DNA from 2 places in the Tuberibacillus sp. Marseille-P3662 genome. Region 2 is predicted to be linked to the other one. Evidence: riboswitches for the same ligand, from Rfam matches in the RefSeq annotation. Region 2 holds a riboswitch; the other holds the start of a gene.
The links. Region 2 has a riboswitch for S-adenosylmethionine ahead of B9Y89_RS08550 (assimilatory sulfite reductase (NADPH) flavoprotein subunit). Riboswitches for the same ligand answer to the same signal wherever they lie in the genome.

Region 1 (11,679 bases), on a different contig from region 2:
TGGGGCTCTCAAGGTAACTTGAGGGCCTGTTTTTGTTTTTTCATATTTAGGAATATCGGCGTGATTTCAGCAAAAGCACCGCAATTCCATGGCATACTCATACCTAATAAAATAGCGAGCAATTCTTACCGAGTCAAAACCTTTGACCAAAACCCAAGCAAGGTGGTAGGCTTAGTGTAATTTTAAACTGTGGGAACATTTTGTTTAATTGACAACAAGGAGTTGAGCTTGATGAGATATGGTTTTTGGCTGCCTATTTTTGGCGGCTGGTTACGGAACGTAAATGATGAGCAGATGCCGCCAACGTTTGATTATGCCAAAGAAGTGGTCCAATCAGCGGAACAATGGGGCTATGATACAACATTAATTGCGGAACTGTATTTAAATGATATCAAAGGCACCGAAGCCGATACGCTTGAAGCATGGACAACAGCGGCGGGGCTAGCGTCGGTAACGGATTCGATGGAAATCATGGCGGCGGTCCGTCCTGTTTTTCATAATCCAGCGGTGACAGCTAAGATGGCTGCTAATATTGATCATATCAGCGGCGGACGGTTTACGCTGAATATTGTTTCCGGTTGGTGGGCGGAAGAGGCCCGCCAGTATGGCGGCGCTTTTACAGAACATGACGAACGTTATGAGCGGACGAAAGAATTTTTAGATGTGATGAGAGGCCTTTGGACAGAAGATCAGTTCAGTTATAAAGGCAAATTCTATGACATTGAAAACACACGCTTAGAGCCAAAGCCTGTTCAGCAACCGAATCCGAAGCTGTATGCGGGTGGTGAAAGTGAACAAGGGAAAAACATCATCACCTCCCAATGTGATGCTTATGTGATGCATGGGGGTACTGTGGATGAAATTCACGACAAGGTAACGGATATGAAACAACGTCGCCAAGAAGCGGGCAAGGATCCTTTCCAATCGTTTGGACTCGCTGCGTTCGTGATTTGCCGGGATTCTGAGGAAGAAGCGTTGGCTGAACTCGAGCGGATTACTCAAGACAACGAATCGGCTGCCGGTTTCGAAAGCATGGCGGATTTCACGAATAAGTCACAGTTGGAGCAAGAGGTCAAACGGTTTGATTATTCTGTCTCCAATCGTGGACTAAGACCACGGTTGATTGGCACACCAGAGCAAATCGCTGATAAAATCTTAGAATTTGAAGATGCCGGCGTTAATCTATTATTGCTACAATGCTCACCGCAGCTCGAAGAAATGGAACGCTTTTCAAAACAAGTTATGCCGCTTGTTGAACAAAGACGTCAGGCCGTTCAATGAAAATGAGGAAGGAGTGATGCACGATGGCGAAGGTATACATTATTCATGAGAATTCAGATTGGACTGAACATCTAACGCAACGACTGGATGAATTAAACGTCCCATACGAAGAATGGTTCCTCGATGAAGGAACCTTGGATTTAACAGAAGAACCGCCTGAGGGTGTGTTCTATAATCGTATGAGTGCTTCTTCCCATACCCGCGATCACCGGTTTGCACCTGAATATACGCAAGCTGTCCTCCATTGGTTAGAAAGCCATGGGAGGAAAGTATTCAATGGCCGGCGGGCACTGGAACTTGAAGTGAGTAAAGTGGCGCAATATCAGGCGCTCGGTGTGCATGGTGTACGAACACCGAAAACCGTTGCAGCGGTTGGTGGGAAGGAGCAGGTTATTCAAGCAGCAAAGGCATTTGGTACAACACCGTTTATCACAAAACACAATCGAGCGGGAAAAGGATTGGGCGTGCAGTTGTTTAATTCCATTGCAGCTTTAGAGCAATACGTTGAGTCCCCTGAATTTGAGGTGCCCATTGACGGCATAACACTCATTCAGGAATACATTGATTCACCTGAATCCTCTATTACCCGTTGTGAGTTTGTCGGCGGCCAATTTTTATATGCGGTGAGAGTGGACACTTCAGAAGGCTTTGAACTATGCCCCGCTGATGCATGTACCATTGACGACTTAAATTGCCCGATCGATGGCGAAAGTTCAGGCGAACAGTTCTTAATTATTGAGAACTTTAATGAATCCATCATTCAGCAATATCAAGCATTTTTGCAGGAGAATCAGATCGCCTTTGCCGGTATTGAATTTATTCGTGACAAAGATGGGCAAATTTACACTTACGACGTGAATACAAATACGAACTATAACTCAGATGCTGAAGCTAAAGTTAACAAATACGGTATGTTGGAGATTGCGAAATATTTGCGCGAGCAATTAGAATACGCCACAGGAACAAAAGTCTAAGCATCCGTTAGGCTAAGTCAGTTCATTAACCGATCCAAAAAAGGTAAGGGCTTATTAATCATGTTAATAGGTCCTTACCTTTTTATTTCTGTATATTTTCTTTGGAAATCAAAACAATAATCATAGCAAAAGAATTTGAACGGAGGTTACATCATGGGATTTGCCGTTTTTTGCTTGGCTTCATGGCTCATTATTGTCATATTTGCCCTTATACCAAAAAAATTCTCTATTGTAGAGAATACATTTGTGTTTTTAATCTTACTGATCTTAACGATTAATGTATCATGGATCGTTTTTGAGGAAATGTCCCTGATTAAAGAAACGCAAGAGGGGATGAAGCACGTTTCCTTTTTACTGAACCGGAGTGTCATCATTCCAATGACATTAATTACGCAATTAAATCTCGTTTATCGAACCAAGACCTTTACAGGATCCCTATTAACGATGATGGCTTCCTTGGTATTTTTACTTATAATGAGAGGCTTTTCCCTCTATTTTAATATCATTACCTATGTTAAGTGGAACTTTGGCTATGATGTGATCTATTTAATCGTCATGTATGTCATCACGTTTTTCGCACTTTACTTATTTAGAAAATTGACGCATGGTGAGGTGGATGTTTCATGATGTTATGGGAACATTTTGACAAAAATGAAATATATTTATCGATCGCCTTTGTCATCGTATATGCTATTTTTTTCCTTTTGCCAAAGCGATTCCCTCGGGATGTGACCATGATGTATTTAGTATGGGGATTTGCTATTGCAACTTTATTTGATTTTACCATCGGAGGAGGGCTCATTAATTTCTACCAGGTCAATGATTCAGGGGATTATGAATTGTTTGATGTGGTGACTTACTTTATGTTCGCGCCGATCAGTTACTTTTTTATTTACATCTATGATGCATTAGGCATTAATAAAAAAACCGTCATTGGGTTCATTATCGTATGGACGATCATTGGCTTAGGGGCCGAGTGGGTATCCTCTGTGATGGGTGTCACTCATCACCAACGAGGTTATCAAATCCCTTATTCCGTCCCAGTTTTTCTCGTTGTCCAAACAATAACTTTGCTTTACTATGAACTGATTATGAAATTTAAGCGGCAAGGTTAAAAAGGATATAGGCACACTGATCTGACCTATATCCTCTGATTTTTTGTATATTCAGGGTGGCTTTCAAAAGCAATGAGTATTATTTCCTTGTTGTCGAGATCGACGGTATCATTCTCGCGTACGTATGCTTACCATCCAATTTTCTTAAGGGGTACAAAAGTTGGAATTAATGAATTGTCAAAGACTTCTTTGATGTGCTCAGCCACATCTTCTTGTTGGTAGATGTCAGCGAGTTTTTGTAATGTTGGATCATCCACGTCCTTGCTTTGGACCGCCAGGATATTGATATAAGGTGTTGCTGTGTCGTCTTCAAGGAACATTGCATCTTTCACAGGTGTGAATCCAGCTTCAACGGCAACGCCATTATTAACTACAGATGCGGCAACATCTGGTATGGACCTCGGTGTTTGTGCAGCAGCAACAGGTTTGAATTTGAGATCCCTTGGATTGCTTTTAATAGCTTTCAAGGTACCGACACCATCAAAATCTTTTGGCAGTTCAATTAAACCAGCTGATTGTAAAAGTAAGAGCGCCCGCCCCATGTTAGTGGCTTCTTTAGGCAGGGCAATTTGGGCGCCATCAGGAATGTTCTTAGGTGACTTGAATTTATCTGAATATAGGCCCATAGGTGCAATAATTGTTGTTGCGATCGGTTTTAAATCAAGATCACGTTCTTTAATAAACGAATCGAAATAGGAAACCGTCTGGAATGCATTCATATCAATATCGCCGGCCGCTAACGCCAGATTCGGGCGAACATAGTCGGAAAATTTTTTGAGTTGAACGTTAATCCCTTTGTTAGCCGCCTTTTTCTTAACATAATTCCAAATCGGCACGCCTGAAGGGTTGACGCCAACCTTTACTGTTTTGTCTTCGGTGTTGCCGCTCTCTGAACTTGATGCGCTGTTACCACAACCACTTAAGACACCGATGCTGAGTAAAGACAATGTGATGATAGCGATGTATTTTTTCATGAGTCAATCTCCCTTTTAATTGAGTTTATCGCCTTCTGATTGCGCGGGATAAATGATTACCTGTTGTTTGCACCAATTGAACGATAACAATTAATAATATAACCGTGACAATCATGACGTCTGTTTTGAACATTTGATAACCGTAAGTAATAGCCAAGTCACCAAGACCGCCGCCGCCAACGAAGCCGGCCATCGCAGTCGCACCGATGAGACCAATGGTTGCAATGGTAATATTAAGAACGAGTGAACTGAGGGCCTCTGGTAAAAGGACGCGGAAAATAATTTGCCTAGGTTTTGCCCCCATGGATTCAGCAGCTTCAATCACACCAGGATCGACTTCCAAAAGACTTGTTTCCACGAGCCGGCCGATGTATGGAGCGGCAAAGATAACGAGCGGCACAATCGTCGCAGTAGTACCAATCGATGTATGTACAAGCAACCGGGTAAATGGAATGATGGCAACGAGTAAAATAATAAACGGGACCGAACGGATAATATTGATGATTGGATTTAAAATATTGAAAATGATTTTGTTCTCTAATAGGTGACCCGGTCTTGTAACGACCACAGCAATGCCTAAGGGTAACCCGATGCAGGTTGCAAATATGAGAGATATCCCCACCATTAGAAAGGTTTCATAGGTTGCATTGGCAACGGTCAGCCAAAAGCTGCTCCATTCAATTTGCATGAGCTAAGACCTCCTGAACTTGGACGTTTTGATTGATATAATGTTTGGCCCTGTTAATTTCACTCGCCTCACCTTGAAGTTCAATCATTAAATGGCCAAACGGTGTCTCCTGGAGTTCGGTAATCTGCCCGTATAAGACATTGACGTTGACATTAAATTGTTTTGCGACATCGGACAGAATCGGCTGACTTGTTGAATCACCAATGAATGTAACGCGATAAATATGTTCTGCACCGTTTTCCAGCGATTTTATGATGGATGCCGGTATGTCATCCTGCATAACCGAACTGACAAAATTTTGGGCGGTTGTGGTTTCAGGGGCGGAAAACACATCAAAAATGCTTCCTTCCTCAATGATTTGTCCGTTTTCCATCACAGCTACCCGGTTGCAAATATCACGAATCACCTGCATCTCATGTGTAATCATGAGAATGGTTATTTTGTATTCACGGTTAATCTTTTTTAACAACTTTAAAATAGATGCCGTGGTATCCGGGTCTAAAGCTGATGTTGCTTCATCGCATAGGAGGACATCAGGTGAAGTGGCTAACGCCCGCGCAATACCGACACGTTGTTTTTGTCCGCCGGAGAGCTGGTCTGGGTATTGATCAGCCTGTTGACTGAGTCCGACAAATTTTAGTAATTCCTCAACCCGTCTTTTAATAGCTGATGAATTTTCACCGAGAAGTTTCAAAGGAAAAGCGATATTGTCATAGATTTTTTTGGATTCTAAAAGATTAAAATGTTGGAAAATCATCCCGATTTTCTTCCGTTCTTCACGGAGTTTAGGTTTGGCTAGTCTCGTTAAATCAGTATTGTTAATGATGACCTGACCGTGGTCAGGATATTCAAGCAAATTCACACACCTTAACAGTGTGCTTTTACCTGCCCCGCTAAAGCCGATGACACCATATATATCACCTTTCTCAACAGTTAAGTTCACGTTGTCGATGGCTTTAATTTGTGATTCACCCGAATCGTAGACTTTCGTGAGTCCTTTCAGTTCAATCATTGCTGCCTCACTCCCTTGTAAACGTAAATAAGCATAATAAAAACCCCTCTTCAGTAAGAAGAGGGGTTCAAATCATTATTGCATATGAAACAACCACGCTCTTCTTATCTTACAAGCCTAAAGACTTGTCGGAATTGGCACGGTGCTTCATGTTTTGAAGCCCGCTGCCGAGGTTTCAAAGGGCCGTTCCCTCCACCTCTCTGGATAAGAAGTTATCCGTATAGGGTTTTTAATTTAAAAATAATGATACGAGATCATGACACAACTGTCAATCATAATTTTTGTATCCTAGGCACTCACCTATTACAAAGGCTGCGCATACCTTAGAGTATTGAGTCAATGATTGATCTTAAATGGGAGGCGTCAGTACATGTCAGGTCAGGTCTTAAATTACTATGCAGGCGGGAATACCGCCCGAGGCTTTCATGATCTTTTTGCTACGAATCTAGAACATCTTGAACGTGTATTTATTCTAAAAGGCGGTCCAGGAACAGGTAAATCTTCGTTAATGAAAACCATTGGTGAAACATGGCTCGAAAAAGGATTTGATATTGAATATTTACATTGCGCATCCGATAATGGTTCCATTGATGGTGTGATTATTCCGACATTAACAGTGGGTATTGTTGATGGAACGGCACCGCATGTGATTGAGCCAAAAGCTCCTGGAGCTATCGAGGAGTATGTCAATCTAGGTGTAGCATGGGATTCGGAAGCATTAGCCAAAGAAAAAGATCAGATTTTAAGCATTCAGAAAAATAATCGTGCGGCATATGACGCCGCATATGCTTGCTTTCAAGAAGCGTTAACAATTCACGATGAGTGGGAGGCGTATTACATTGACCATCTTGATCGTGAGCAAGCCAACCAACTGACAGATGAATTGATCAATAGACTTTATGGGGACCAAGTATTGAATAAGACGGCGGATGTCCGGCATCGCTTTTTGGGAGCTGCGACGCCACAAGGTGCCGTTGATTTCATACCGAATTTAACATCAGACGTCGCTAAACGTTATTTTATTAAAGGTCGTCCGGGATCGGGTAAATCAACCATGTTGAAGACGCTGGCAAAGATGGCTGAAGACCGTGGTTTTGATGTTGAGGTTTATCATTGTGGTTTTGATCCGTATAGTCTAGATATGATTATTGTTAGAGAATTAGATTTTGCGATTTTTGATAGCACGGCGCCGCATGAACATTATCCAGAACGTGACAGTGACGAAGTGATTGATATGTATGAGCGGGTCATCGAACCAGGTGTTGATGAAAAATATGCCGTTGGATTAAAAGATGTATCGGAACGATATTCGGAAAGAATGAAAGAAGCAACAGCCCATTTGGCGAATGCCAAGGCATGGCATGATCAACTTGAAACCATCTACGTTAACGCCATGGATTTCACTAAAATTGATGATATCACGGAGCAAATCAAATCGGAAATTGTGTGTCGTGAAGATCGTTCTGTGGCAAAATAACATCATAATAAATGTAAAACAGCGCAATTCCGTTTAAAAACAGCGCAATTATGTGCAGGAAAGCGCAATTCTCTTTAAAGAAGCCGCAAATCACTTTACAATTGCCACAATTAATCATAAAATCAACCGAATACGAGGGTGCCCAAGTATTTTATTTCTAGGGTACCCTCGTATATTATTTGAAACATTATGCAAGGACCCTTTCTCGTACATAATATGGGAAGATGGTCGTTTATAAATGAGGGATTCAACATGCTGTTCAGAGAGAGTATCAATGTTTTTCAGAAGATCGGACTGACGTTTCAAGTGGCCAAAACAGCTCTGGCGGCTGGTTTGTCTTGGTTTTTTGCTAATAATGTTGTTGATAGTGCCTTTCCAATATTTGCGCCGTTGGCAGCGATTTTGATCATCCAAGTGGCTGTGTTTGATACGTTAGAAAGGGCTTTTTATCGAGTCATGGGGGCGGTTGGCGGCGTCTGTATCGGCATTATCATTGGACAGTGGTTGCCGCTTAATGCTTTATCAATCACATTGGTTGTGTTAATCAGTTTCGGCATTTCGACGGCTTTAAAATTTCCCCCTTATTTATTGGTACAAATTAGCGTTAGTGCTTTACTCGTGTTATTTTTCGGTCAACAGGAGGCCTATGCGCTTGCAAGAATTTTTGAAACTTTAATTGGTTCGGTCACAGGCGTCTTAATCAATATTTTGATTCGCCCGCCGAACCCTATACCAGCGTTTGAACGCAGAATGCCTGAACTTTGTCATAAAACCGCAACGGTCTTACGTGGCGTGGAAATGTCCAATCAATCCAACCATGATGTGATGTACAGCTTATTGGAAGCGAGACGCTTGGTGGCTGAAGCCGAGGATATTTTTCAAGAATTAGAATCAGCCAGAAAAAACCTTCGCTATAGCCCGCTGCAGAAGAAAGCTCGAAGTCAAATTAGTGAGCTTATCCATCATATGAAAGTGATTGAACGAATGATCATTCAAGTGAGGGGAATTGTTAGAAGTTTAATGGATATTAATACGAAAACGGATCATGTCTACAATCTTAGCAAGACTATTAGATCCGTCTCAGGATGTCTGAACTTATTTGGAAGTTTTGTCAGTTATTCAAATAAAGTTTCTGTTGAATTGTTACGGGATGCTTTAAATAAAGCGCAGCAAGAATTAGAATCGAATTACCATATCATTCATGAACAAGAGAAAGATACGACAGTGATCATGAATTTAGGCAGTGTATTTACAGACTTTAGTCGAATTTTGTTGGAAATTAAGACAGCGTTGGGAGATATCGAGAACAGAAATCAAGGAAATCAGTGAAGGATGCTTGATTACATAAATAATTTGAGTCAGACTGTATAATTCTTAAGAAAACATGGTATCTTGTTAGATAGGAGCATCGGCTTGATTTGAATAAACTTTCCTTCATCCATTGCTTTTGATATGATCTTATGATAAGCTTATAAAGTTAAAAAGTACGGACATCGAAAAACCTTTATCGGCCTCTGATGAATTGCCCTAATGGACGAAAGAAGTGTTTGACGGTATTCAACTTTTTATCCAATTTAATTAGGGAGGCCGACTCAAATGGAAGGTACAGTTAAATGGTTTAATTCCGAAAAAGGGTACGGATTTATTGAGAGAGAAGGCGGCGACGATGTTTTCGTTCACTTCTCAGCGATCGAAGGTGAAGGATTCAAAACGCTTGAAGATGGTGAATCAATTAAATTCGATGTTGAAGAAGGCAGACGCGGACCGCAAGCTGTCAATGTCGTTCGCTTATAATACATGTGATCCACATTGAATCTCAGAAAGGGCGTATTCCGTGTATGGAATCACGCCCTTTTTTCACTAGACATGACCGGTGTATGGATAGACCGGCAAGAGCTTGAATAAAAAGTTATATAAAAAGTAAAGGAGTTAATGGTTTTTGGTATTATTTTCACAGTTAAATCTTCACGAACCACTTCTCAAAGCTGTTAGCCAAATGGGCTATGAAGAAATGACATCCATTCAGGAAGAAGCGATTCCTCCGGGATTGGAACGTCAGGATATCATCGGTCAGGCACAGACGGGTACAGGAAAAACGGCTGCATTTGGGATTCCACTCATTCAAAATCTGCAAACAGAAAGTAGAAACGCACAAGGTGTTGTGCTCGCTCCTACCCGTGAATTAGCGATACAAGTCGCCGATGAATTGAATAAGATCGGCAGAGTTAAAGGTATTAGAACTTTGGCTGTATACGGCGGCCAAGATATTGATCGCCAAATTAAAGCTTTAAAGCGCCGGCCACAGATTATTGTCGGGACCCCGGGACGTTTTATGGATCATATGCGTCGTAAAACGATTCGCCTTGATGATGTGTCGACAGTTGTTCTTGATGAAGCTGACGAAATGCTTAGCATGGGCTTTATTGAGGATATTGAGACAATCCTTGGAGCAATCCCGACCCAACACCACACAATGTTGTTCTCCGCGACTATGCCGAAGCAACTGCAAAACATCGCTGAGAAGTTTATGCATCAACCCAAGGTCATTGCGGTTAAAGCTCAAGAATTGACGGTCACCAATATTGAACAGCATTACTATGTAATTAAGGAAAGAGAAAAGTTTGATACTCTGACGCGGTTGTTTGATATTTACACCCCAGAACTAGCCATTATTTTTGGCCGGACGAAACGCCGGGTGGATGAATTGACGGAGGCGCTGACAAAGCGCGGCTTTAACGTTGAGGGGATTCACGGTGATTTGCGGCAAAAACAACGTGACCGCGTTCTAACGCAGTTCCGGCGAGGAACCATTGATATCCTTGTCGCTACGGACGTTGCGGCTAGAGGACTTGATATTAGTGGCGTAACCCACGTCATCAACTTTGATATCCCGCAGGATCCTGAAAGCTATGTGCACCGCATCGGCCGGACCGGTCGGGCAGGTAAGAGTGGTTGGGCCTTTACATTTGTGACCCCGCCGGAGATGGATCATTTGCGCAAAATTGAGGGCATGACGAAAAAGCAATTAAGCAAACAGCCGAAACCGTCGGAGGCTGAAGCCCTTCAAGGCCGTCAACAGCATGCGATCCAACAATTGTTGGATGTTGTGAACGACGGTTCTCAATCAAAGCATCAAGGGAAAGCTGAAGAGCTTCTTAAAGAGCATACAGCCGTTGATTTGGTATCAGCAGCTCTTAAAGCTCTAACCAAAGAACCGAGCCAGACGCCGGTCGAAATTACAGATATTCCGCCTGTTAGCGTAAAACGAGACAGAGGTGGAGGCGGTTCCCGCCAACGCAACAATCGTAACAAAGGCGGCGGTCGGCCTCATAATAAAGGCAGAGGCTACCAAAAAGGCCGGAACAATAATTATAAATCCTCTAACCGTCGCGGCGGTCAACACAAAAACCGCCGTCAACAACGGAATGACTAGTCATACAAATGAAGTAACGAAAACCCGTATCGAATAATGATACGGGTTTTTTGTATGGAGAGATATTTTATTTTAAAAATATGAGTTAACTCACCCCCTTTTTGTTGTCTGTCTTCTATATATAGGGTGAAGGGAGGTGACAGACATGGCGACTTCAACAAAAGTGGATTCCCGCATGCAGTTAAGCTTTGATGCCGGAGTGGATGAAAAAGGCAGTCCGGTAACTAAGCACAAAAGCTTCAATAACGTCAAAATTTCAGCAACACCTGATCAACTGTACACGATTGCAACAGCACTTGAACCGCTTCAGACATTGCCGCTCATTAACGTTGAGCGCGATGACACGTTAACGATTGCTGGTTAGTACGAAAGATGAATGACAGGAAAGGAAGGGAGGGATTTAAATGGCTAAGCAACTCGATTTGCAATTCTATAATGAAGAAGAGCACACCGTTACCTATAGTCTTGACAACCCTGTTGAACCGGCTGATGCTGCTGCTATTTCAGCGGCGATGGATAGCATCATTGAGCAAGATGCGTTCTCATCCTCTGGCGGTAATCTTGTATCCAAAAAGGGTGCTCGCATCGTTGAACGAAATGTTACAGATATTGAATTGGGTTAAAAGGTTAAAAGGTTAAAAGGAAAGGGAGGGCTAGGCTCTCTCTTTTTTCTATCTTCAAGATAAGGAGGAGTGAAGATCGTGGAACAATGGTTGTCTCTCATT
Region 2 (11,679 bases):
GTCGAATATTGTGGATAGGATTTTTTAGCAGAGTTGATAGGGGGTGGGTCTGTGAGTGGAAATACAAACGTCAAGTTACCCTTAACAAAAGAAGAGAAAATGCGTCTGAGGAAAGCAAAAGTGAAATTGGGTCAAGTTCACAATCAGGAATTAGATGACTTAGCTCTCATATTAGATGAGTCAATGGATCGTGCAAAAGTTATTAAGGGGGTGGCAACGTTTCAGCAAGTCCCATCTATTGGTCACAAATTAGCTGAAAAAATCGTTTACAACCTCGGCATTAGTACCTTAGAAGAAATAAAAGATGAAAGTGGCGCTCAATTATTAGATAAACTGGAGCAAAATCTTGGTGTCTGGACTGACCCTTGTGTGGAAGACCAAATTCGATGTGTTATAAATTATGCCAATAATCCCAAAAGTCCTAGGCAATGGTTTGATTTCACTGAGGAAAGAAATTTATATCGGCAGAGAAACGGATATCCCCATTCAAGGCCAAATAAAGCTTGGTATGAGTAAATGGGTTGTATCAACGAGACATTTCATTGAAATAGGAATTATCAAAATTAATCACGAATGACTTCAGGGAATATTTTGAGACAAGGGATATTTATTTATATTATTCAAAGTGGCTTTCAGATCCATTGGTTCTCAAATTTTATGGGGGGGGGTTTCCTTAAGATATTATCGGAATATATAGTACTGGGTAAAAAAATGAGCATTCATTGTTGTAAAGGAGAAACAAAATTGCCAACAGAAAAAAATAAGATGTTGCATGGTCAGCTATATCAACCTACTGATGCCACCTTAGTTAAAGAACAAAAAAAAGCTAAACGATTAACCCGATTATATAATCAAACATTAGAGACTGAAGACAGCAAACGTACTGAGATTTTAAAAGACCTCTTTGGATCTACTGGCGAAAATATTTTTATTGAACCCCATTTTCGATGTGACTATGGCTACAATATCCATGTTGGTGAGAACTTTTATATGAATTTTGACTGTGTATTCTTAGATGTAAGTGACATTCGCATTGGGGATCACTGTTTTATTGCTCCCGGTGTACATATCTATACTGCGGCGCATCCGTTAAATCCGTATGAAAGGAGTTCAGGGCTTGAATATGGCATCCCAGTTACGATTGGTCATAATGTATGGATTGGCGGAAGGGCTGTTCTCAATCCTGGTGTTCAAATCGGTGATAACGTCGTAGTGGCTTCCGGTTCAGTCGTGACAAAAAATGTTCCGGATAATGTTGTTGTAGGCGGTAACCCTGCAAAAATCATCAAATCAATCGAAGTATGAATGTCATATTTTAGTGTTCTTAGCCTAATGTGGGGACCTATAATTTGGTTTTTTATGGTTCCATACATATGTATGAAAAGGGTGCGTTTATGATGTATAAACGCACCCTTTTCCATGTTTGTCTATAGAGACATTCTACCCATTAAATCTTTTAACACTAATTTTTATTAACAGAAGCATCGTAAATCGTATCTATAGCACTCTTCAATGCCTCATTAAACTCTTCGTCAGACTGATTGGCATTTAAGTCAGCAGCCAACGCCCGAGAGAAGCTGGCAATCAGACCCTCATTTTCTTTTAACTTCTCATTCGCTTCATCACGGGTATAGCCGCCTGAAAGAGCGACAACACGTACAACGCGCGGATGTTCAGCCAGTTCTTTATAAGTATTGGCCTTCGTTGGAATTGAGAGCTTAAGCATAACGTTCTCATCTTCTGATAAGTTATTCAGGTTTTTGATGAGTTCATCTCGTAAAATCTCTTCGGATTTTTCCTTATTGGAACTGTGAATATCTACTTCCGGTTCAATAATTGGAACCAGGTTGGAATTGATGATTTGTTTTCCAATTTCGAATTGCTGCTCAACTACATCTTTGATGCCGCTGGTATTCGGCTCATGGATGACAGAACGCATTTTAGTACCAAAAATATTCCGTTCGTTAGCACGGCGTAGCGTATCTTCCAAGTCATGGATTGGTTTCATGAGCTGGACGCCATTTTCTTGCTCTGCTAGTCCTTTATCTACCTTCAGAAAAGGAACAATCCCTTCATCGGCAAGATAATCCGCTGTATATTTACCTTCTATTTTGCGATCCATCGTCTGCTCGAATAGGATTACGCCAAGGATATGGTCGGCACTAAAGGCAGGGGATGTAATAATTCTAGTCCGCATTTGGTGTACCCGATCAAACATTTCTTCCTCAGTAGAATAAGAATCTTCAGGCACACCGTAATCTGCTAATGCTTTTGGCGTGCTGCCGCCGCTTTGGTCAAGTGCAGCGATAAAGCCTTTTCCGTTCTTGATTTTGTCGAATTGACTGTTGTTCATGTTAGCCACTCCTTTTTGTTTCTAGTCTTTAAAAAAACATTCCTTTATACTCTTTCCCCTATTCCATCTTACTTAACATAACTGTTTTTTTACAGGAAGAATGGTAATGAGTATATGAAATTAACTATGATGATTCAAAAATGAGATCAATATAACGAATAAATTTATTGGGGAATAAAAAAGAATTATACCAAAGAATTCGAAACTGGACAAGTGTGTACTGAATAAGAGTGGTTTCAAATTCAGGTGTGAAAGGAAAAAATATCAACGCTCATGGCAACTATTCATGCCAAACAAAACCGGGTCATTCGTATATCTGCTGTTAAGTAAGCTAGATGAAGCAAAATTCAAAAGTGAATAAAAGGCTCTCAGCCAGTGGTTATAGTTTTCAACTTGGGTGTAGTAGTCATCCCTATTTTTCTTCTCTAAATTTAGGTATGATAAGGTATATACCTTATCATAAAATCCAGTATTTGGTGATGCTCAATAGCATTATAATTAATGATTTATCTTTAGGGCGTTATGAATATGAATTAAAAGAAGGAACTAACTTTTATTTAAATAATGAGACAAAGAAAGACATTGATTTAGCGGCGCATATGACCATCACTTATCATCGGGGCATTTGTTTGGTTGGAAGCCCCATTAAGGACGTATTCCCTTACTTATGACACTGATGAATTATTGCTAATCAGAGATTTTTTTAAAGGTGACGTCGACTTTCTTTTAAATGATTGATCAAACAATATTTTTCTATCAGTCAATATCGATGTTAAAATAAGGTATGATCTTACTTCTTACATGGAATAATCGCTATCGTAGAAAACTTCTGGGTCGACAGCCATCAGTAGCCATTCAGTAAGTCAACGACTCGAGCAAAATATCCAAAAGCAGCGGCGTAAAAGTAAATTCATACTTTTACGCCGCTTTTTCATCTTTGATTATCTCAAGTTTGTTCCATATTTTTAAGTTATGAGTCCTATACACTCACTTGGTTCCCAATTTTTGATGAAATATTCTCTAACTCAAAATAAATGTTACCTTATGACAAGTATTTTTCCTTAAAGGAATTAAGCATATAAAAGCAAAACGACAAGAGGACCTAAGATAGCAGCTGAAACCGCACTTAACGTCATGGCAACGGAACTCATTGAGGCCGTATCTTCACCATATTCGAAGGCTTTTGAAGTGCCGATTGCATGGGAGGCACTGCCGAAAGCAATCCCTTGGCCTAGAAATGTAGAGATTCGGAACCAATTCAGAATATAAGGTCCAAGAGTCACGCCTGTAAAACCTGCTATCATTACAAAAACGGCTGTCAGCGAAGGGGCTCCGCCTATCCCAGATGCAATCTGCATGGCTACGGGTGTCGTGACTGATTTAGGTAATAAGGAAAGGATTAACTTATGGGCAATACCAAGTGACTTTGCAAATAACAACCCACTCATAATCCCTACAATGGATCCAACCAAAACACCGCCTAATATGGGTAGAAAATGCTGGACTAGAGCCTTTCTCTGCTTATATAAAGGATAAGCGAGCGCAACCACAGCCGGCCCAAGTAACAGGTTAATCCAATGTCCCCCAATCATATAAGTTTGATAAGGGACTTGAAAACAAACAAGAATAACAATAATGGCTAAAGTGGTTGTTAAGGCGGGAATCAAAAAAGGTAAATGAAAACGCTGGTAAATCCGATTCATGCATAAATAGATTGTAATCGTCAGAAGAATTATGATGACCGCCATGAGCGTTTTTGCCATGTTCTTTTCTCCTTTCTCTTTGCCACTTTTTTAGCTAATATCTGGCTTGTATGGCCAGCTACGATCATCACAATGATCGTGCTGATCACCACAATCAAAAGAAGGACAATCCCTTTGCCTGCGAAAAGACCAAAATAATTCATGACACCCACAGTAGCCGGAACAAATAATAAAGGTAAATAGGATAGCAAAAAGTCTGCTCCTGATTCAATCCATCTTACCGGACAAAGCTTAAATATTAAAGCAGTTAATAACAAAAACAAGCCAATAATACTACCGGGTATTGGTAAATGGAGAAGGTGCTGCAGCCCTTCACCAATAAAATAAAACATATATAATACCGCTATCTGAGCAACGATTTTGAGGATTTTCATTATATAGTGTGATCCTTGAAAAGGTCACAATCCCTCCCTTTTTGTCATGTTCGTCTTAAATTATGAGTGAATTATTGGGAAGTTATTAAAAAAAACTTATCTTGGTCCAATCACTTTTAAGCACACAAAAACGTCATTGGCATGACGCAAGCTGAAAATTAAATACCTAATTTATTTTACTCTTACAATGGTTTGGGTTCAATTCCTGTGTTTTATATAGCTGATGACGGAGCATCTTTTCCAAGGTATTTTAAAGGATTTAAATTCCTAGTTGACATATAGGAATAATTATAGTTAAATGAAAATAACATAATAATAATTCTGAAATGACTGATTGAAGCAAACCAAATGTCTTTAACGCAGATGGTTAGGGACATTTTTTAAAAAAGAATATGATGATCCTTATTAAGAGTTGGGTGAGGAATCTGGTCCTTTGAACCCACAGCAACCTTTTATGAAAGTAAAAAGGTGCTAAGTCCAGCAGGTGACGTCCTGAAAAATAAGGAAGGGTGCTTCACTCCTCTTCCTTATTGAAGAGGAGTTTTTGACTACATAGAGTGGGCTGTCATATAAATTGAAAAATGTATTCCTTTGTGAGGTGAATATCTTTGCAGTTACAGGTAACGAATAGTCCTTTTAACCAAGAGCAAACCGAGCTTCTTAATCGTCTGCTTCCCACACTAACGGAAGCACAAAAACATTGGCTGAGTGGGTATTTGGCCGCTTCCCAGACATCAACCAATACGGTTGTGCAGAATGTCCCAGACGCTGAAGCGTCAACGCAAAGCGTTGGTCAGGTCGCTTCGCGGGAAGTGACGATTCTTTTTGGTTCAGAGACGGGCAATGGGCAAGCACTTGCTGAGGAGATGTCCCAGAAGTTAGAAGAACAACAATTGAAGGTGACGGTCTCGGCAATGGATGATTTCAAGCCCAAGGCTTTAAAAAAAGTCGAGGATTTGCTCATTATAACCGCGACCCATGGGGAGGGAGATCCGCCAGACAATGCGATTTCTTTCTATGAATTTATTAATAGCAGGAAAGCTCCGAAGTTGGAAGGACAACGATTTTCGGTACTTTCCCTTGGAGACCAATCATATGAGTTTTTCTGTCAGACCGGCAAGGATCTCGATAAGCGACTTGAGGAATTAGGCGGAGAACGGCTTTATCCACGAGTGGATTGCGATGTCGATTTTGACGAACCTGCGGCGGAATGGGTTGAAGGTATCTTAAATACATTGCGGGAAACACAAGAGGATCATCCTGCAGGTAATCAAATGTTACCGATAGATGGAGAACCAACTGAGCAGCCCGCATATTCTCGGACGAATCCTTTCAAAGCTGAGATCTTAGAAAATCTAACACTCAGCGGCCGGGGTTCAAATAAAGAAACGCGGCATCTTGAGCTATCTCTTGAAGGGTCGAATCTTGAATTTGAACCCGGTGATAGCTTGGGAATTTTCCCTGAAAATGATCCAAGCTTAGTGGATCAACTCATCAATGAAATGAACTGGAATCCTGAAGAGACTGTTCCAGTCAATAAAAAGGGAGATGTGAACTCACTTCGTGAGGCTCTGCTCCATAATTTCGAGATCACTAGACTGACAAAACCATTGCTGGAGCAATCAGCACAACTTTTTGACAATGACAAGTTAAGTGAGCTTATGAAGCCAGAACGTGAGGATGAACGAAAGGATTATCTCGATGGGCGCGATTTGCTTGACTTGATACAGGATTTCCCGCCTCATCGGGAGTTACCGGCCAGCGAGTTTGTACAGATTCTCCGTAAAATACCAGCTCGACTTTACTCGATTGCGAACAGTTATAAAGCGAATCCAGATGAAGCGCATCTGACGATTGGAACGGTGAGATATGAAGCTCATGGACGCGACAGAGCGGGTGTCTGCTCTGTACAATGTGCTGAGCGAACAGAACCGGGTGATTTGTTACCTGTGTATATCCACCGCAATCCGAATTTTAAATTTCCTACTGATCCTCATTCACCGGTGATCATGATTGGGCCTGGAACAGGTGTTGCCCCGTTCAGATCTTATCTAGAGGATTTAGAGGAAGAAGGAACGGAAAGAAAAACGTGGCTATTCTTCGGGGAGCAACATTTCTCCACAGATTTTCTTTATCAAGTTGAATGGCAAAAGTGGCTTAAGGAAGGGGTCCTAACGAAGATGGATGTCGCCTTTTCCCGCGACACGGATGAAAAAGTGTATGTCCAACACCGCATGCTTGAGCAGAGCCGGGATCTCTATCAATGGCTAGAGGAAGGTGCCAGTGTTTACGTTTGTGGTGACGAGAAAAACATGGCTAATGACGTTCATCATACCTTGTTAACAATCCTCGAAGAAGAAGGCGCAATGACTCAGGAGCAAGCTGAAAACTATTTAACTGACATGAGAAAGCAGAAACGGTATCAACGTGACGTTTATTAAAGGTTGTTTGCTAGAAAGCTAGTTGAAAGGAGCTTAAAAATGGGCAAAGATAGCATTAAACAACAAGAGGGTCCTCCAAGTGATAATGAGCGGATTAAGAAAGAAAGTGATTACCTGCGCGGCTCGATTGCAGAGGAACTCAAAGATCGGATTACGGGTGGAATGTCCGAAGATAGTACGCAGTTGTTAAAGTTCCATGGAAGCTACCAGCAGGATGACCGGGATTTACGGAATGAACGCAGGCGCCAGAAGTTGGAAGCCGCTTACCAATTTATGGTGCGCGTCCGTGTTCCCGGAGGTGTGGCGACACCAGAACAATGGTTAACCATGGATAAAGTCGCGCAAAAATATGGAAATGGCACACTTAAATTAACGACCCGGCAAGCCTTTCAAATGCATGGGATTCTGAAGTGGAATCTAAAGGAAAATCTCAAGGCAATTAACGACGCAATGATGGATACGATAGCTGCATGTGGGGATGTCAACCGAAATGTTATGTGTAATCCGAATCCTTACCAATCTGAGGTGCATTCTGAAGTGCATGAATGGGCCCAAAAACTCAGTGAACACCTTTTGCCGCGGAGTAGTGCCTATCATGAGATTTGGCTTGATGAAGAAAAAGTCGTGGACAGTCGCGAGACGGATACGGATGAAGATGTTGAACCGATATATGGCCCTTACTATTTGCCACGTAAGTTTAAAATTGGCATAGCAGTCCCGCCATCGAATGACATAGATGTCTTTTCTCAAGATTTAGGACTAATCGCAGTAATAGAAGATGGGCAGCTGCAAGGATTTAATGTCGCTGTTGGTGGCGGTATGGGGATGACTCATGGAGATACGAATACTTACCCACAAGTCGCCCGGGTTATCGGCTTTTGCCCTAAAGATAAGATTATTGAGCTAGCAGAACAGGTGGTCATGATTCAGCGGGATTACGGCAACCGGTCCAATAGAAAGAACGCCCGCTTTAAGTATACAATTGATGCTAGAGGCGTCGAATGGATTAAAAATGAACTTGGTGAAAGACTGGGATGGCATCTTGACGAAACGCGTTCCTATCACTTTGATCATAATGGTGATCGCTATGGCTGGGTGAAGGGGAACGGCAAATGGCATTTGACCCTATTCATCCAAAATGGTCGCGTTAAGGATTTTGAAGATTATCCGCTGATGACGGGTTTGCGGGAAATCGCTAAGGTTCATACAGGAGATTTTCGGCTCTCCCCAAACCAGAACCTGATTATTGCCAATGTCACGAGTGAAAAGAAAGATCAGATTGATGAATTAATTAAGAAATACGGGCTCACTGAAGGCCGACACTATTCTGCACTACGGAGAAATTCCATGTCCTGTGTTGCCTTCCCAACTTGCGGATTGGCTATGGCTGAGGCTGAACGCTATCTTCCATCTTTACTTGATAAAATTGAGGTCATCCTGGATGAAGCTGGACTACACGAAGAGGAGATCGTCATTCGTATGTCGGGGTGTCCTAATGGATGTTCACGTCCGGGCTTAGCTGAACTCGCTTTTATTGGTAAAGCTCCCGGAAAATATAATATGTATCTCGGTGGGGGATTCACTGGAGATCGTTTAAACAAACTTTATCGTGAGAATATAGGCGAAGAAGAGATTTTAGAGAACCTTCGTCCCATCCTCTTTCAGTATGCAAAAGAACGGCAGGACGGTGAACACTTCGGTGATTACGTGATTCGCGCCGGCTATGTCAACGAGGTTCGTACAGGACTTGACTTTCATACAACTAATATGGTGGAAAGCTAAACAACGGGACTCCTAGAAGATAGGTTAGAATATTCAGTCCTGATTAAGTCGAGTGAGTTTTTATTAACACAGTTTTTAAGTAAGGGGAGATACGGTATGGATGCAAGTGCAGTAACCTATGAAAATTTCTCCGGCGATCCGTTTTCTAATCTTTCGACTGAAGATGAAACTAAGGGTGCTATAAAAGTTTTGGATTGGGCATATAACGCATACGGTGATGATATTGTCTATGCTTGTAGTTTTGGGGCAGAGGGTATTGTGCTCATCGATCTCATTTCTAAAGTGAAGCCAGATGCAGAGCTTGTGTTTCTCGATACGGGTGTTCATTTTGATGAAACTTACGAACTCATTGATCGGATTCAAGCAAGGTTTCCAGAGCTTCAAATCACTATGCAGAAGCCTGATTTGACTTTGGATCAACAGGCTGATCGCTATGGCCCGGAACTATGGAATCATAATCCCGACCAATGCTGCTTTATTAGGAAAATCAAACCGCTTGAAAAAGCTCTAAGTGGTGCGCCCGCTTGGATTTCCGGTTTGCGTCGGGAGCAATCCGCTTCCCGCAAAAACACGGATTTTGTCAATAAAGATAACCGGTTTCGTTCTGTAAAGGTGTGCCCAATTATACATTGGTCTTGGGATGATGTATGGGATTATATCGAAGCCAATGACCTTCCGTACAATGAATTGCATGACCAAGGCTATCCGAGTATAGGCTGTCAACCGTGTACGTTTCAAGCTAATGATGCTAATGATTCACGCTCGGGACGGTGGCGTGGATTCGGTAAAACAGAATGCGGACTTCATACAGTTTCAAATGAAAATGCTTAAGTCGTATAGGTGGAGAAGGTGAAACTATGGGTAAAGTTTACTTGGTCGGTGCAGGTCCCGGTGATCCCGACTTAATTACCGTTAAAGGATTAAAGGTGATACAAAAGGCCGATGTTATTTTGTATGATCGCTTGATTAATGAGGAGCTCCTTTCTTTTGCACCGGAAGAGGTAGAACAGATTTACTGCGGTAAACTACCAGAATATCATACATTGAAACAAGAAAGTATCAATCGTTTTCTGTGTAAATTTGCAAGTCAGGGAAAAACGGTTGTGCGATTAAAAGGAGGGGACCCTTTTATATTTGGCAGGGGTGGTGAAGAAGCCGAAGCCCTAGTCAAAAAGGGAATTCCATTTGAAATTGTCCCAGGTATTTCAGCTGGGGCTGCAGCACCGGCTTATGCTGGGATTCCCCTTACTCATCGAGATTTTAGTTCATCGGTGGCCTTTGTCTCAGGAGTGAGTCACAAAGATGATACAGAAGCAGATTGGCAGCGCTGGGCTCGCAGCGTGGACACTTTGTGTATTTATATGGGTGTTAAGCAACTGCCGTACGTATGCGAACAACTGATCAAGCATGGACGGGGACGTCAAACTCCTGTAGCGATCGTTCATTGGGGGACGACGGAACAGCAGCAAACTGTCACAGGCACATTAGCCGATATCGTTGAGGTGTCAGAAGGCATCAAGAATCCATCCATGATTATTATTGGTGATGTCGTTAAGCTTAGAGAGCGCCTGCAGTGGTTTGAAGACTTGTATTTAACTGAATCATCAACTTCGTCAGTGATTTAACTTATAGGAAGAGCGTCATAGGGGCTGTTTCGAAAGTTTGAGGCCCCCTGTTCTTATCCTTGAGGCCTTAATGCTTTAATTTGTTACTTAGTTCTAGTATATCTACTTCATTCTTCAATTTTGCTTCTCATTTTTAATGAAACGTTCTTATATCAAAAGACCGGTGATGCTCACACATTGCCGGTCTTTCTTATTCGCCAGAACAACAAGCAAACTTTTTGTCGAATAAAGCCGCCATGTGTTCTAATAAAAAGGCAGGAGGTGAGCTAAATGACGGTTACAATCAAAGTGTACTCCGATTATGTCTGTCCTTTTTGTTTTATTGCTGAAAAGCCTTTAGAAAAGGCTATTCAAGGGAAGGATGTAGACATTGAGTGGATGCCTTATGAGCTCCGCCCATACCCGGAGGAAACATTAAAACCTGAAGGCGACTATCTTCAAAAAACATGGCAGTCTGCTGTGTATCCATTGGCGGAAAGGTATGGCGTTAAGATCAAGCTACCAAATGTATCACCTCAGCCTTATACGCATTTGGCGTTTGAAGGCTTCCAATTTGCTAAAGAGCATGGAAAAGCCACACAATATAATCATCGGATATTCCAAGCGTTCTTCCAGGAAGAACGAGATATTGGTGATATCGATGTTTTAACAAAGCTAGCTGAGGACGTTGGGTTAAACGATGAGGCCTATCGAAAAGCCCTCGTCCATCGAACATATAAAGAAACGCATCAAAAGGCATTAGATTTTGCGAGAAATGAAGCCAATATCACGGCGGTGCCCACTTTCGTCATTGGAGATACGGTATTATCCGGTGTCTCGGATCAACAAACGATTGAAGAGGCGATTGATGTAGAATTGAACAAGCCTTTAATCTCATTTGGACAAGGCATGGCGTGTGGGCCAGACGGCTGTTTTTAGAAATAATAATGGAGGATGATATCATGGCGAAAAAAATCACGGTTTATTCCGATTTTCTATGACCATTCTGCTTTATCGGGAAAACCCCGCTTGACCAGGTGGCCAAGGATTATAATGTAGACGTCGAATGGAAAGCATTTGAGCTCAAGCCTGAGGGTGTTGAGACACCACCTAAATCACCTGAATACATGGAACAGGCAAAGGCGAATGTCGAGAGAATGTCGCAGCAATACGGGATTGAAATGAAATGGAATGATAAGAGTGAGCATTCTAGACATGCATTAGAAGGTGCAAAGTTTGCCGAGGAGCATGGTCTTGGTAATGAGTATAACGACGCTGTTTTCAAAGCCCATTTCCAACAGGACAGAACTATTAATGATATCGATACGCTGGTCGATATTGCCGGGGGCTTAGGTCTTGATT

Region 1: another riboswitch for S-adenosylmethionine. It lies ahead of B9Y89_RS06985 (methionine ABC transporter ATP-binding protein); the one in region 2 lies ahead of B9Y89_RS08550 (assimilatory sulfite reductase (NADPH) flavoprotein subunit).

Annotation. Positions count from the first base shown of each region.
Region 1 is NZ_FXBS01000005.1:174,125-185,803, forward strand. It holds gene B9Y89_RS06955 (LLM class flavin-dependent oxidoreductase) at 232-1,281, shown strand; gene B9Y89_RS06960 (ATP-grasp domain-containing protein) at 1,305-2,255, shown strand; gene B9Y89_RS06965 (hypothetical protein) at 2,409-2,882, shown strand; gene B9Y89_RS06970 (hypothetical protein) at 2,879-3,370, shown strand; gene B9Y89_RS06975 (MetQ/NlpA family ABC transporter substrate-binding protein) at 3,499-4,344, opposite strand; gene B9Y89_RS06980 (methionine ABC transporter permease) at 4,370-5,032, opposite strand; gene B9Y89_RS06985 (methionine ABC transporter ATP-binding protein) at 5,022-6,044, opposite strand; SAM riboswitch class I at 6,146-6,255, opposite strand; gene B9Y89_RS06990 (PRK06851 family protein) at 6,415-7,521, shown strand; gene B9Y89_RS06995 (FUSC family protein) at 7,774-8,850, shown strand; gene B9Y89_RS07000 (cold-shock protein) at 9,118-9,315, shown strand; gene B9Y89_RS07005 (degradosome RNA helicase CshA) at 9,461-10,954, shown strand; gene B9Y89_RS07010 (DUF1659 domain-containing protein) at 11,100-11,318, shown strand; gene B9Y89_RS07015 (DUF2922 domain-containing protein) at 11,359-11,577, shown strand; gene B9Y89_RS07020 (YvrJ family protein) at 11,656-11,679, shown strand, end outside.
Region 2 is NZ_FXBS01000006.1:7,604-19,282, forward strand. It holds gene B9Y89_RS08520 (helix-hairpin-helix domain-containing protein) at 52-516, shown strand; gene B9Y89_RS08525 (sugar O-acetyltransferase) at 745-1,305, shown strand; gene B9Y89_RS08530 (fructose bisphosphate aldolase) at 1,463-2,353, opposite strand; gene B9Y89_RS18790 (hypothetical protein) at 2,689-3,024, shown strand; gene B9Y89_RS08540 (LrgB family protein) at 3,424-4,116, opposite strand; gene B9Y89_RS08545 (CidA/LrgA family protein) at 4,086-4,490, opposite strand; SAM riboswitch class I at 4,890-4,996, shown strand; gene B9Y89_RS08550 (assimilatory sulfite reductase (NADPH) flavoprotein subunit) at 5,099-6,931, shown strand; gene cysI (assimilatory sulfite reductase (NADPH) hemoprotein subunit) at 6,971-8,713, shown strand; gene B9Y89_RS08560 (phosphoadenylyl-sulfate reductase) at 8,810-9,544, shown strand; gene cobA (uroporphyrinogen-III C-methyltransferase) at 9,571-10,338, shown strand; gene B9Y89_RS08570 (DsbA family oxidoreductase) at 10,609-11,256, shown strand; gene B9Y89_RS08575 (DsbA family oxidoreductase) at 11,331-11,679, shown strand, end outside.